DNA from 2 places in the Furfurilactobacillus sp. W61-4 genome. Region 1 is predicted to be linked to the other one. Evidence: predicted binding sites of a transcription regulator. Region 1 holds the regulator's gene; the other holds the start of a gene.

The links. The regulator HrcA, encoded in region 1, represses chaperone genes, less so after heat shock. The targets are predictions, from matches to a motif close to TTAGCACTCNNNNNNNNNGAGTGCTAA.
Region 2: the regulator HrcA is predicted to act here: its motif matches at 3,530-3,556, upstream of AC27FN_RS09745 (ATP-dependent Clp protease ATP-binding subunit).

Annotation. Positions count from the first base shown of each region.
Region 1 is NZ_BAAJNZ010000001.1:213,004-220,540, reverse strand. Features, by position in the region: gene lepA (translation elongation factor 4) at 1-75, opposite strand, end outside; gene dnaJ (molecular chaperone DnaJ) at 359-1,468, opposite strand; gene dnaK (molecular chaperone DnaK) at 1,589-3,442, opposite strand; gene grpE (nucleotide exchange factor GrpE) at 3,470-4,078, opposite strand; gene hrcA (heat-inducible transcriptional repressor HrcA) at 4,124-5,191, opposite strand; gene ribF (riboflavin biosynthesis protein RibF) at 5,457-6,416, opposite strand; gene truB (tRNA pseudouridine(55) synthase TruB) at 6,455-7,363, opposite strand; gene rbfA (30S ribosome-binding factor RbfA) at 7,482-7,537, opposite strand, start outside.
Region 2 is NZ_BAAJNZ010000009.1:12,149-19,685, forward strand. Features, by position in the region: gene AC27FN_RS09740 (LTA synthase family protein) at 292-3,321, shown strand; gene AC27FN_RS09745 (ATP-dependent Clp protease ATP-binding subunit) at 3,711-5,978, shown strand; gene AC27FN_RS09750 (MucBP domain-containing protein) at 6,337-7,065, shown strand; gene AC27FN_RS09755 (peptidoglycan bridge formation glycyltransferase FemA/FemB family protein) at 7,160-7,537, opposite strand, start outside.

The DNA.
Region 1 (7,537 bases):
ACCATGATCAATATGCGCGACGATAGAAAAATTTCGAATATGCCGTTGCCGTTCTTGCATTTCGGCAGGTGTCATGGCAAAACCTCCTTGATTATTGGGTCGCCAACGTAAGGTTATGCGACAAATTTAAATGACTCACGAAGCAAATCTCCGGTTTCGTCATCGGTGATATTTTTAATCATGTCACTTCAATACGTGAAACTCTAAACATTAATTATAACAGCACTCACCGACCCCGGCAAACATAATCTCCAGATCAACTCGGCACTAGAGACAAGACAACCCTCTTCCTGAGTTAGTCAAGAAAAGGGTTGTTGATTGTTTGTTTCAGGTGAAGTCACCGTTGATTCGAGTAACTTTAATGTCGGCCAAACAGGCCACCATGACCATTAGGCATTTCTTCACCACTAGCTTTTGCAAAGGCCTTTAAAGCATCTCGCTGAGCTTTGTTCAATCCCTTTGGTGTTTGAACGTTCACCGTGACGCGTTCATCACCGTTACCATTACCACGTAGGCGTGGAACACCTTTGCCCCGCAATCTAAAGGTCGTGCCAGTTTGGGTGCCAGCAGGAATCTTTAACTTAACATTACCGTGAACGGTTTTGACCTCAATTTCATCACCCAAGGCCGCTTGTGTAAATGACAATGGCTGATCGAAATAGATATCCGTGCCATCACGTTTGAAATCTTGGCTCGGTTGGACGGTAAAGACGATAAACAAATCACCGTAAGGACCACCATTTCGCCCAGCTTCACCTTGACCTTGTAACCGCATTTGCTGACCATCATCAACACCGGCCGGAACCTTTACTTCAATCTCGTGATTTTCCGTAACGTGACCGTCACCATGACAGGTAGGGCATTTTTCTTTAATTTCCTTGCCCGTTCCACCACAAACCTCACAAACCTGTTGCGAGCGCATCTGTCCTAACGGCGTATTGCGGACTGTCTCAACGTAACCCGTTCCGCCACAGTTGTGACAGGTAACCGGTGACGTTCCTGGCTTGGCACCACTACCACCACAAGTCTGACAAGTTGCCTCCCGGTCATACTTAATCGTCGTTTCTTTGCCAAAGATGGCTTCTTCGAACTTCAACTGCATGGAGTACTGTAAATCTTGACCTGGTTGCGGAGCCGTCGGATTACGCCGCGCGCTGCCGCCGCCAAACATTTGACTAAAAATATCGTCAAAGCCAAAACCTTGTCCACCGCCAAAGCCGTCAAAGCCTTGACCGCCACCAAACTGCTGTCCTGCGTCACCGTACTGATCATATTGTTGACGCTTTTGTTCGTCACCAATTTTTTCATAGGCATCAGCAACTTCTTTGAATTTGGCCTCCGCATCTGGTGCCTTATTCAAATCCGGATGGTACTTTTTTGATAATTTTCGGTAAGCCTTCTTGATCTCATCCTGAGATGCATCCCGACCTACGCCGAGCACATCGTACGGGTCTCTTCCTTGAGACATAAACGAACCCCCATACCTATTTGTTTCATCGTGTCATGTGCGTAAGTGTACCACACCATTTTCTTAAGTGCACAAAGAGTCAAAGAGGCCGCAGCGTCTTTGACTCTCTTGTAGTCGAGTTTACTTCTTGTCGTCAGGGTCAACTTCTTTGAAGTCGCCATCAACAGTATCACCATCAGCCGAGCCAGCACCACTATTATCACCGCTTGCGGCGGAACCAGCGGCTCCGTCAGCTGAACCTGCATTTTGTTGATACAACTTCACCGTTAAGTCTTGGACAATCTTATTTAAGTCGTCCTTCTTGGCTTTCATCTCTTCGACGTTGTTGTCAGCTTGAGCTTTCTTTAACGCATCACGCGCATCAGTTGCTTGCTTAACCTCTTCATCAGAAACTTTGCCCTTCAGTTCGTCTAAAGTCTTGTCAACTTGGAACAAGAGCTGATCCACTTCGTTCTTTAAGTCCGCTTCATCTTTGCGTGCCTTATCAGCATCCGCATTTTCTTCAGCTTCCTTCTTCATCCGATCAATTTCTTCATCGGATAAACCAGTATTACTCTTGATCGTGATCTTTTGTTCCTTGTTCGTACCAAGATCTTTGGCCGAAACGTTCACAATCCCGTTCTTATCGATATCAAATGTCACTTGAATCTGTGGAACGCCACGGGGCGCAGCTGGAATGTCAGTTAACTGGAAGTTGCCAAGCGTCTTGTTATCTGCTGCCATTGGGCGTTCACCTTGTAACACGTGAATGTCAACGGCTGGTTGATTGTCTGCAGCTGTCGAGAAGGTTTGACTCTTAGAAGTTGGAATCGTCGTGTTACGATCAATTAGCTTCGTAAAGACGCCACCCATTGTTTCGATCCCTAATGACAAAGGTGTGACATCAAGTAAGACGACATCTTTTACATCACCAGTGATAACCCCACCTTGGATCGCAGCACCCAAAGCCACCGCTTCATCTGGATTGATCGAGTGGTTTGGTTCTTTACCGGCAAGTTCCTTAACCGCTTCTTGAACTGCGGGAATCCGAGTGGAACCACCATTTAAGATCACCTCGTCAATATCATTCATTGACAGGTCAGCATCACGTAAAGCATTTTGAACCGGCGTCTTCGTCCGTTCGATTAAGTCGGCCGTCATTTGGTTAAATTGGGCCCGTGATAAGGTTTCTTCCAAGTGTAAAGGACCATTATCACCGCTGGAAATAAATGGCAGGCTGATTTGTGCCTCATTAACGCCGGACAAGTCTTTTTTGGCCTTTTCAGCGGCATCCTTCAGTCGTTGCATCGCCATGGTGTCACTAGACAAATCAATGCCATTTTCCTTCTTGAAATTATCAACTAGCCAGTCAATAATCTTTTGATCAAAATCATCTCCGCCAAGGTGAGTGTCCCCATTGGTAGATAAGACGTCAAAGACCCCATCACCTAGCTCCAAAATGGAAACATCAAACGTACCACCACCTAGGTCATAAACTAGGATTTTTTCGTCTTTATCCTTCTTGTCCAAACCATAGGCTAATGCTGACGCGGTTGGTTCGTTGATGATTCGTTCAACCGTTAAGCCAGCAATTTTACCAGCGTCTTTGGTTGCTTGACGTTGAGCATCGTTAAAGTAAGCAGGTACTGTGATGACTGCTTGTTCAACTTTTTCGCCCAAATAATCTTCAGCAAAGCCTTTGATATATTGCAAGATCATTGCTGAAATCTCTTGAGGGGTGTACTTCTTACCTTCGATATCGACGGTATAGTCCGCCTCACCCATGTGTCGCTTGATCGAACGAACAGTATTCGGGTTCGTGATTGCTTGACGTTTAGCGACTTCACCAACTTGAGTTTCACCATTTTTAAATGAAACAACGGATGGTGTCGTCCGGTTACCTTCAGGGTTCGTAATAATCTTTGGCTGACTACCTTCTAGCACTGCAACAGCTGAGTTAGTGGTCCCTAAGTCAATCCCGATAATTTTTGCCATGTTTTTAAACTTCCTTATATATTAATCTTATTGTGCCACAACGACCATTGCTGGGCGTAAGACACGATCTTTTAGCATATAGCCCTTCTGAAGCACTTTAACGACAGTTTCAGGCGTTTGGCCATCTTCGGCCGGCGTAGTTTGCACCGCCTGATGTTTGGTCGGATCAAATGGCTGGTTTATGGCTTCGATCTCAGTCACGTTATTTTGTTTCAGCGCAGCCTGCAAATGATCGTAAACCATCTGCACCCCATGTTGCAACTTTTTAGCGGCCTCGTCGTCAACCTCTGTCGCCAATGCTCGCTCCAAGTTGTCCAATTCTGGCACAACATCATGAGCTAACTGCTGCCCGTCGTATTTCAATAAGGCGGCTGTTTCTTTTTGCTGTCGCTGCTGAATATTAGCAATCTCAGCCTGCGCCCGCAAAAGTTGATCATTCTTTTCTTCTAACTGGGTTTGCAAGGATTCAACGACCTGTTGCGATTTCTTTTCATCGCTCACAGATTCAGCCTCAATTGGCTTCTTAATGTCTTTCGCACGCGGATCCTTGGCTTTTGCCGCAGTTGCTTCACTTTCAGCAACAGCTTCATTTTCCTGGGCATCCGTTTGCTGTGATGTTTCAGACAAATGTGCCACCTCCAATTCACTCAAAAATTTTAGTCTTCAATTTATGAATCTTGCTCACCGATCAAGCTCCCGATAATAATCAAGGAGTTTGGCAGCAAGCTCTTGGCGGAAAGCGCCAATTAAACCGATCATTCGTGAATATGGCATCCGTGTCGGACCCAAAACCGCAATCATGCCACGACCATGGGGACCCACATCATACGTTCCCGTCACCAAACTATAATCCTTCAACAGGTCATTGGTAATCTCGTCACCAATTTTGACCTGCACCTGATTGTCTGGTGGACTTAGAACACTAGCAATGTCAGTTGAGGTATCAAAAAGTTGATACATCGATTTCAATACTTGTGGGTCTTGATCTGCCGAGAAGTTCAACAGATTCAACCGTCCCCCAACAAAGAATCGCTCCGTGGCGGCTTGATCGAGGACGTGCCCTAAAATCTCCAAAAAACCGCTTGGCGTTTGCAGATACTGCCCGACCTGCGCCGGAATTTGCACCCGCAATTTCTCCATAATCTCCGGTAATTGTAAACCAACAAGCTGATCGTTGATTAACCGAACAACGGCTTCCAGTTGATCACTGGCAATATTACGAGGAATTGTAAATGTCTGGTTAGCAACATCCCCGTTGTCAAGAACCATAATCGCCATGACCTGTCGATTTCCCAAAGGCACTAAGCGAAATCCACTCAGACGAACATCCGCTTGTTCCGGTTTCAGAGTAAACGCCGTATAGGAAGTTAACTCTGATAACAGATTGGCCGACTCTTCAATAATCTCGTCGATCTTATTAAATGAACCGCCCAACTCACTTTGAATTAGCTGAATATCGGCACGTTCAACCGCGTCGTCACTGACTAAATGATCAACATAGTAACGATAACCTAATAATGATGGGACCCGGCCAGAAGAGGTATGTTCTTTTTGAACATACCCGGCTTCTTCTAGCGCGGCCATTTCATTACGAATGGTGGCCGAACTAACGTGGATCGGTAAATGAGCACTTAGGCCTTTCGATCCGACAGCCGACCCGGTTTCGGTATACTCACGGACAATAGCTTGTAAAATTAATTTTTGTCGATCAGTTAACGTCTTAATCACCTCTTTTAGCACTTGTGCCATTTGAGTGCTAAGAACAATTACTAATATAACAACTTGGTCAAACAAAGTCAAACATAAATTCGGATTCCCGACAGCATTTTTCAGGGCTTTCTAGCCTGCCTAATTTCAGCAACCGGCTCGGTCGATTACGTTCGGCTTGCACGTAAAAAGACACCATCTCAACCTTGAGACAATGTCCGTTGAAGCTAAGCTGCTCGCACATTCGCCAACACATTCTAATCCGACCAAACTCACTTAATAGATGACGGTTAGGAGTGACATTTGATTAAATCGTTAATTTAGGACCACCGACTTGATCGATGAAGCGCTGCGTGTTAATGACATCTTGATCTAGCTGTTCAACCAATGCCTCAGCACCGTCAAACTTAACCTGATCACGAAGGTACCCTCCCCACGCGATTGTCACTTCTTCGCCATAAATTTCCTCATTGAAATCGAGTAGATAAATCTCATCCGTAACCGGTCGATGCGCACCGAATGTTTCATTACGACCGATCGAAGCCATCCCGGCATGCCAATCGGTCCCTACTTTCAGCCAAACCGCATAAATGCCAATCCCGGGTAACCGCTGAACAGCGGACCCTTCAACATTGGCCGTTGGATAACCCAAGGTGCGGCCACGTGCTTCGCCATGAATAACAATCCCAGTTGTTTGATAAGTATAGCCAAGCAACTCATTGGCGTGGGCAACTTGGCCGGCATCAATTAATTCACGAATTCGCGTTGAACTGTCCTTGGCATGATCCATTGAGACTTGTCCCACCTCGACGACCTCAAAACGATCGCGGGCATACCCCGGTAGTTGCGCCATATTGGCCACCGCTTTGCGACCATAAGTGTGATCAAACCCAGCTACCACCGCTACCGCGTGTAACCCGACCATATACTGATCAACAAATGCTTGCGGTGTCAGTGAAGCAAGTTTAGAGGTAAAGCTGACGCCGTACACAATGTCGACGCCTAATTGCTTCAACAAGCTCAACTTGCGATCGAATGTCGATAGATACCGAAATGACTCCGTTGACGTCTGATACACAATGGACGGGTGATGGGTATAAGTCAACACGGCCAATTTTGCATGACGAGCGGTGGCAATTTCACGAGCGCGCTTGATGACCGTTTGATGGCCAAGATGCACACCATCAAAAAAGCCCATGGCTAAGACAACATTACCATCGGGAATCTGTTCTGCTTGATAGGGGTGGCGTAAATAGATGACTTCCACAATCTGACACCTTCATTAACAATATTTTTGAATTTCTGTTAAAGATGATTTGAAAACATTTTGAGCGGCTTAGCGTGACGCCGATCATCGCTGAGCTGATATAAGGCCTTGATACGCTGTTGATAGCGGACAGAAACAATGGACTGGTCACCGAGAATCGTTGGGGATAAAAAGCCACCATTCTGCACGATTTGCCATTGTTCATCACTTAATTCAACCACGGGATAGTGCGAAAGCGCAACATCAATTGGGAGCAAATATTGCTCAATGCTATGATCAGCTACCGCGTTTGCAACATCGGTCAATGTCAATGTCTGACTGAGTTCAAAGCCGCCACTTTTAAGCCGTGTTAGATCACTCATGACAGCAGCGACCCCCAGTTGTTCACCCAATTGGACCGCTAGTGTGCGGACATAAGTGCCTTTACCACAACCAATTTCAAAGGGAACCACCTGAACATGTGCTTGTTTATCAAAATGACTGTCCCCAGTTTGCTTAAAATAATCCACGTGAATGTGGCGCACGGGCCGTTCGACTGTTTCCCCAGCCCGGGCATACTCGTAAAGTTTACGCCCACGAACTTTGACCGCGGAATACATCGGTGGAACCTGCTCGATGTCGCCAATCAAGGCCTCCATGCCGGTAAGAATCTGAGCATCGGTAAATGGTTGCTTCAGTAGCGTTTGCTTCACCACCGCACCATCCAAATCCTCAGTTTCTGTCGCATACCCAAATGTAACTGTTCCGCGGTAAACCTTACCAGAATCCATTAAATAAGGGACAACCTTAGTTGCTGCCCCGACACAAATTGGTAAAACACCATCCACATTAGGATCTAATGTACCGGAATGACCAATTTTTTTTGTATGCAACAGTTTGCGAAGTTTAAATACGACATCATGGCTCGTCAGTCCCCGCGGTTTATTGATGGGCAAAATGCCTTCCATGAATGTAAACCTCACTTTATCAAGTTAAAAAATCTTCTGTTTAACAACCAAATAATTATAACCTAGTGCTATGTAAAAAGCGACTGCCTTCAATAGACAGTCGCTTTTCTCGAAAAGATTAATCTCGTTCTTGCCGACGAAGCCCATTGATTAGTTCATCAATGTGACTACCGT
Region 2 (7,537 bases), on a different contig from region 1:
CGAACTCCTTTGATGGTCGATCATGACATAAAATAATTCAACCCAAAGTAACCTCATTCACGATCGGCTTTAGGCACGAATTAAATTATTTCACAAACCTGTGACTAAGACAATCGTCGTTAGTTCTCAACTTGACTTAAGTCTCCTCCGGATGGCATCCAGAATCATATCGGGAAAGTGCTTCACCCTACCACTCACTAGTTCGATAATTAGACTAGTTTTGCCACACTTAAAAATAGTCTATACTGGTTAACTATATAAGTGTGCTTTATTCACAAGTGGGGGTCTATTTTGCAAAGCTATCAATTTAACCGTCGGGCTAACGCCGCGACAAAAAGCGTCGTTCAACCAGGGCTAACACTATTGCTAGCAACAATGTTAATGCTAGCGAATTGGATCATCTTCGGTAGTAATGGTCGATTTCTTGATCCAGCAGTTAATCAGCTCACCTTTCACTGGTTAGCAGCCATAAATTTACGATCGGTGACATTAATCGGTCTGCCACTCTTATTTATCAGCATTGGCTATTTTTATAGTCACAACCGACCCCGACTAATTATCGTGCAGCTTTGGTTATTAACTTTGCTAACTGGGGTCTTGCTCCTCTTTGCTTATTTTCGAACAACTAACTCCGGATCAGCCAATTTAATCTATGATATTTGTTTACCGATTTTACGTCACGTGTATCCGGGACTAATTGGCGTGATGACCGCGCTGGCGTCACAGACGTGGCTACTTCGCGTATTTAAAACAGCTAAACGAACTTCTTTAATGGCTACTTTTTGGCTAATTATCATCTTACCCAGTTTGTTCAATCAAGATTTGTTCGGTTTTAGCAATATCAATAGTTTTGCAGCCGGTTTACTACTAACGACAGTCGGTCTCTTTTTGCGTGAAACCAAGCTACCTTCGATCAAACAAAGTGCTTTGGTATTAACCATTTCGCTCATCAGTGAAATGGCCTTAAATGTGGCTATGGGCAGTATCTCTTTACTCGTTCATCAAGATTTTTCAACCGCCCAACGGTTTTTAACTGCCACAAGTCCGTTGATCATTCTAGCGACGCTGACGACATTCACCTGTGCAATCCAACTTTCAGCTCAGTTTGCAACTCGCTTTAGTCACCCTATCACGATATCTCCGTTGATCAGCCTGACGCTGGGTTTGATCAGTTATGAACTGACCACGCGGCCAGTGGTGACTGAGCGTTTCGAACAATTAATCTTTAGGCTGTTACCAACCTTTTCACGCCACGATCTTCTCTGGTCCGGGCGTTTGATCATCCTACTATTACTGGCCGTTGCCGTAATCAGCTGGTTCGAAGTTGGCATTTTAATGCTCATTGAGCGATCCCGTTACTTTCATCAATTAATGACGCTCAGCCGAAATGCCCTTTTGGAAATCACAAAGCACCCTTATCAATTGGCTAAACGACATTGGCAGCCCATCGTTGTCTTTGCTTCACTATATTTCTGTAGTTATTTCAGCATCGTCATCATGAACCCTAACTGGATCGTGACCACCTGGATTGTTCCGGATCAAGCCCCCGCCTGGCCGGCCATCTTTTTCCTACGCCAATCACTAATTTGGCTTAACTTACTTTTTATTTACACAACCTACTCGATCCTTCGAGCCCTATTTAATCAATACTGGACCGCATTAATATTGACGATTGCGGCAATGGGGCTGGTGATCACGGCGACACTAATTAAAATCAAGCTGCGTGCTGAACCAATTTTACCCTCAGAAGTCCTAATGGTCAGCGGATATAAAGATATTCTGACCATGGTCGATCAGAAAATTATAATTAACGCAGCGATCGCCCTGATCGCACTTATTGGCCTTATTTGGTGGTTAACCGGCCACGTGCAGACCCAAACACTGTCCACTTCGTCACGGATCAGTCGATTAGTATTGGGGGTAATGATCCTAATAAGTCCCATTCAGTTCAATCACGTCGCTAGCATTCCTGGTCAATTTGTCAAAACCATGGGCGATGATCCATCGTTTTATTCACAAACCATTGGCGCCCAGATCAACGGCCCGGTGATCCAATTTTTAAATAATATTGACGTCAAAATTATGGCTAAACCGGCTGACTATTCTAAGCAAGCCATGTCGCGCCTCGTCCATCGCTATCAACAACAAGCCCGGCAGATAAATCGCACACGAACGACCGATATCAGCAACCAAACCGTTATTTTCAATTTGAGCGAAAGCTTTTCCGATCCTCGACGGGTACCACAGCTCAAAGTCAATCATAATCCGCTTCCGTTTATTTCCTCAATTAAGCGCGACACCACTGCTGGCTTGATGATGAGCTCCGGATATGGTGGTGGAACCGCCAATATGGAATATCAAACGCTCACGGGCCTCTCCATTACCAATTTTTCGCCAACGCTGCCAACGCCGTACACGCAACTCGTCCCAAACGCAGCCTACACCCCAGCATTTAATAATCTCTTCCCTTATTCCGTGGGCATCCACCCTTACACGGGTAATTTATATGATCGCATCACCGTTTATAAAAAGTTTGGGTTTAACCAATTTGACTATTTAGGCAGTTCCTCACCCATCACCAATCAACATCATGTGGGCACAAATCCCTATCTGTCCGATCAAACCGCTTATCAAAATACCCTTCGACAATTGAAACACCATGCCAACGGTCAGTTCATTAATCTAGTGACGATGCAAAATCACATGCCCTTTGATAACTATTACGCGCACAATCAGTTCAAAGTGACGGGTCAGGCTTTCGCCAGTGAAACAAGCCAACGATCCATTGAAAACTATGCCAAGGGGATCTCAATTAGCGATCAACAAGTCAAAAAGTTCATTGAACAGCTTGATCTAATCGATCGACCAATCACTTTAGTTTGGTATGGTGACCATCTGCCTGGCATTTATGATGGTTTATCGATGAAAAAGGATGGTCAAGCGTTGCACGAAACCGACTACTTTGTGTACTCAAATCGCTATGCTCGTGCCCACGGTGCTAAGCAAAAAGTCAATCAGCCGGTGGTTGCGCCCTACTCGTTTCCGGCCTTAGTTTTAAAACAACTAAATGCAAAAGTTTCTCCCTATTACGCGTTACAGACAGAACTTTTAGAACAGTTGCCGGCAATGTCAACCAGTTCAAAGGAAGGATCTGTCAACAACTTCAATGCCGCCACTGAATACACTAATTCAACCGGCCATCCGATCAGTGAACACCAATTATCTGCTAACCAGCAGCAGTTACTTCACGACTACCAACTGGTCCAATATGACATCACGGCTGGTCATCACTACATTGAGTCACAACACTTCATGAAATAAATAATCTGTGAATTCGGACTTGTGACATAAGTATATGTAAGACGAACGGTGCCCCCCGATGACGTGCGCCAAAGGCCTGCCAATTCCGTTCAACATAAATAGTGCCGCTTCCCAAAGCTCGGGAAACAGCGCTATTTTCGTTGGTACTCGTTGGCAAAACGGAGTCATGTCGTAGCTCCATTTTTATTTAGCCGCACCGATTGACTAATTAGCACTCTCACAAATAAAGTGCTAAAAAAAGAGGCAATTGACTTGCACACATAAAGTTAGCGTGTATAATACTAGCTAAAGGTCAATGTTGGTCAAACAAAATTTAACTAACGCCTTTTCCATCACGCCTGGCAACTAGCAGGTCGTTTGATGAATACTGATGAAGGAGTGATCACGACATGCTTTGTCAAAACTGCCAGAAGAATGAGGCAACAATCCATTTAGGCGTCAATATGAATGGGCAACAAATGCAAGTAAATTTGTGTCAAGATTGCTATCAACTTCTCCAACAAGCAGGCAATAATTTAATGAATGGTAATAGAAACGGAGGCTCAAACATGGCTCAAGATCCATTTGGCTTTGGTAACTTGGACAATCTCTTTGCGGCAATGCAAAATGGGAACGTCAATGCAAATAACTTCCAGCAGGCCCAGCAAGGCCCAGCAACCCAAGCTGGCCGTGGTGGTAATAATAACGGCGGTAACAACCGCAACAGTAAGCACCCACTGCTCGATCAATATGGGTTAAACCTAACTGATCAAGCCAAGGCGGGGAAAATCGATCCAGTCATCGGTCGTGATGGCGAAATCGATCGTGTTATTGAAATTTTAAACCGTCGGACCAAGAACAATCCCGTTCTAATTGGGGAAGCCGGTGTTGGTAAGACGGCCGTCGTTGAGGGTTTGGCGCAGGCCATCGTTAACGGTAAAGTGCCAGAAAAATTACTTAATAAACAAATTATCCGGTTGGATGTCGTGTCCCTTGTTCAAGGAACAGGGATCCGTGGTCAGTTTGAACAGCGGATGCAACAACTGATGGATGAAGTCTCCAAGAATGATGATATCATCCTCTTTATCGATGAAATCCATGAAGTCGTCGGCGCCGGAAATGCTGAAGGTGGTATGGACGCTGGTAACGTTTTGAAGCCAGCTTTAGCCCGTGGTGAATTCCAGTTGGTTGGCGCAACCACGCAAAAGGAATACCGTGACATTGAAAAAGATGCGGCATTGGCCCGTCGTTTCCAGCCAATCGAAGTTGAAGAACCATCGATTGAAGATACGATTTCCATTCTAAAGGGCATTCAGAAGCGCTACGAAGACTATCACCACGTCCACTACTCTGATGCCGCTATTGAAGCGGCTGCTCGTTTGTCAGCTCGCTACATCCAGGATCGTTTCTTACCGGATAAAGCGATCGATTTGGTCGATGAAGCCGGCTCTAAGAAGAACCTGACGTTACGCAATGTCGACCCAACTTCTTATGAAGATAAGATTCACACTGCTGAAGCGCACAAACAATCTGCTTTGGACAAGGAAGATTACGAGAAAGCAGCTTATTACCGTGACCAAGTCAACCAGCTTGAACGGGCTAAAAAGGACGCCGAAGAGAATCCGCAATCTGATGATGCGGCCACTGTCACAGAAAAAGACATCGAACACATCATCGAAGAAAAGACGGATATCCCTGTTAGTGATCTACAAACGCAAGAAAAGAGTCAGCTGAAGGATCTTGACAAACGTTTGGAAGCTCATGTTATCGGTCAAAATCAGGCTGTTGATAAAGTTGCTCGGGCGATTCGCCGTAACCGAATTGGGTTGAATCAAACTGGTCGGCCAATTGGCTCCTTCCTCTTCGTCGGTCCAACCGGAGTTGGTAAAACAGAAACGGCCAAGCAATTGGCTAAGGAACTATTTGGTTCGAAGGATGCCATGATTCGCTTTGATATGAGTGAATACATGGAACAGTACAGCGTTTCTAAACTAATTGGTTCGGCACCTGGTTATGTGGGTTACGAAGAAGCTGGGCAATTAACTGAACAAGTTCGTCGACACCCTTACTCACTAATTCTGTTGGACGAAATCGAAAAGGCCCACCCGGATGTTATGCACATGTTCTTACAGATCTTAGATGACGGTCGCCTGACTGATTCACAAGGTCGCACGGTTTCCTTCAAGGATACGATCATCATCATGACCTCGAATGCGGGTTCTGGTGATTCCGGTGAAAATAGTGTCGGGTTTGGGGCCGCTCAAGATACTCACGCTAGTCTGATGGCTAAGTTAGGCAATTACTTCAAACCAGAATTCTTGAACCGATTCGACGATATCGTTGAATTTAACTCCTTGAGTAAGGATGATCTTGGTCAAATCGTTGAATTGATGTTGACTGACGTTAACGATCAATTGGATACGCGTAACTTGCACATTCGCGTTACTAAGCCAGTTGAGGCTAAGTTAGTTGACCTTGGCTACAACCCAACCATGGGGGCCCGCCCATTACGTCGTGTCATTCAAGAGCAATTAGAAGACCGGATTGCCGACTTCTTCCTGGATAATCCTGATGCGCACAACTTAGTTGCGGTCATGGATGGTGACCAGATCAAAGTTGAAGCTGATGACCAGGCTCAGCCAGCTTCAGTTGCTCAAAACGCAGAACAAACAAAGTAATCTAATGAACCACTTAAAGTCTCGCCATTTTGTTGGTGGGACTTTTTATTTGGTAAATCCTGCTAGTCTTTGATCCCTTACCAACAATGTCCAGGGCCGACCATCCTGCCGATTTTCTGATTTTTAACTCTTTATATGCTAGCTGTTTGGCTTAATCAATGTAATGGTCAAACAATATTCTGGTATGCACCAGATTCACGGTATAACAGCAAAAAGCGCCCCACATCACATCAAATCAAAAGTATTTTTAGCATGTTTGACTCTTTAGGATTTCACTAAGCGATTTAAATCGTTCTGCCGTTTGACTGTCCTTTGCGCTATACTATGACTAATACTAAGTGCAATGGGGTCTGCAATTATGAGTGACAATTTAGTCGAAGGTGTACCAGTCTGGGTTTATTACACCGATGTTGATTCAGGTAAAACCTTGCTTGAACCAAAAGTACTGCGGGGTAATGTTGGCGAACCCTTTAAAGTTGACGTGCCAGAAATCAATGATTTTAGGTTATTGCATCATACAGGTACGCTTGAAGGTTGGTTCTCTAACCAGCAACAAGAAGCCCGTCTATATTTCCGTGAAGCTAATTGGGCCGAAGTTGAACAGGTCAAAATGTATGCCACTATTCAAGAAGACATGCCTACTTATGATCGTCCTGATGGTGAATTACAAGCTTTAGAAATGCCAGTTGGTTCCGTATGGCGCGTCTTCTCGCGAGTGGCAACCGATAATGGTGAATTTTGGTATAACATGGGGATTAATCAATGGGTCATGTACAAGCCCAATGCCTTTGCGCTTAATTCAAAACCAGTTAGACCTACTTCACATCAAGATAATCTACCGGAGCATCATTGGGACGTTAATCCGATCTCTGCTCGAGGCGAGATTGATTTTGTCGATGGTCAAGCTGTCTCTTACTACGCTGAACCATATGGGCGTCCGAGTGGCACTATTCCCAACCGTAGTGTCGTGGTCATCAATGGTGAAATCAGTGACCCATCAGGCGTAGTCTGGTTCCAACTACAAGGATTAGGGTTTATTAACTCGATGTATGTTAAATTGACTGGACCATTAGATGTTCAGGCGTAAAAATATAACAAATAAATAGGGATCGTCAATCACACTTGTCCGTGTAACTGACGATCCCTATTTATATACGTTCACCAATTGGCGTCGCCTTTTTCTACTGCCGTCCCGTTAAATGTTTTAAATCTTGGACCACTTTATAGGCAAACGGGCGCACCGGGCGCGTGAAAACGCCCGCTGTTTCTAGTGTTTCACCATTAAAGGATTGCTTGAATTTTAGCACCCCATCGGAACCATCGAAGTTACCGGTCACCCCATAAAAGTTATACAGTGGGATTTTAGCGACAACCGCTTGATGAAGCATTTCATCTTGAATCAAATATGGCGCGTAATAGCGTTTAAATTCATCGTTGGTAAAACTAAACATATACGAGACTTCCTGCGGTTGCGTGAAGAACATGGCACCAGCCAAGACAACCATGTCACCGTATTTTTCTCGTTGCTGACTAGCATCTGTAATTCGCTTAACGTGTTG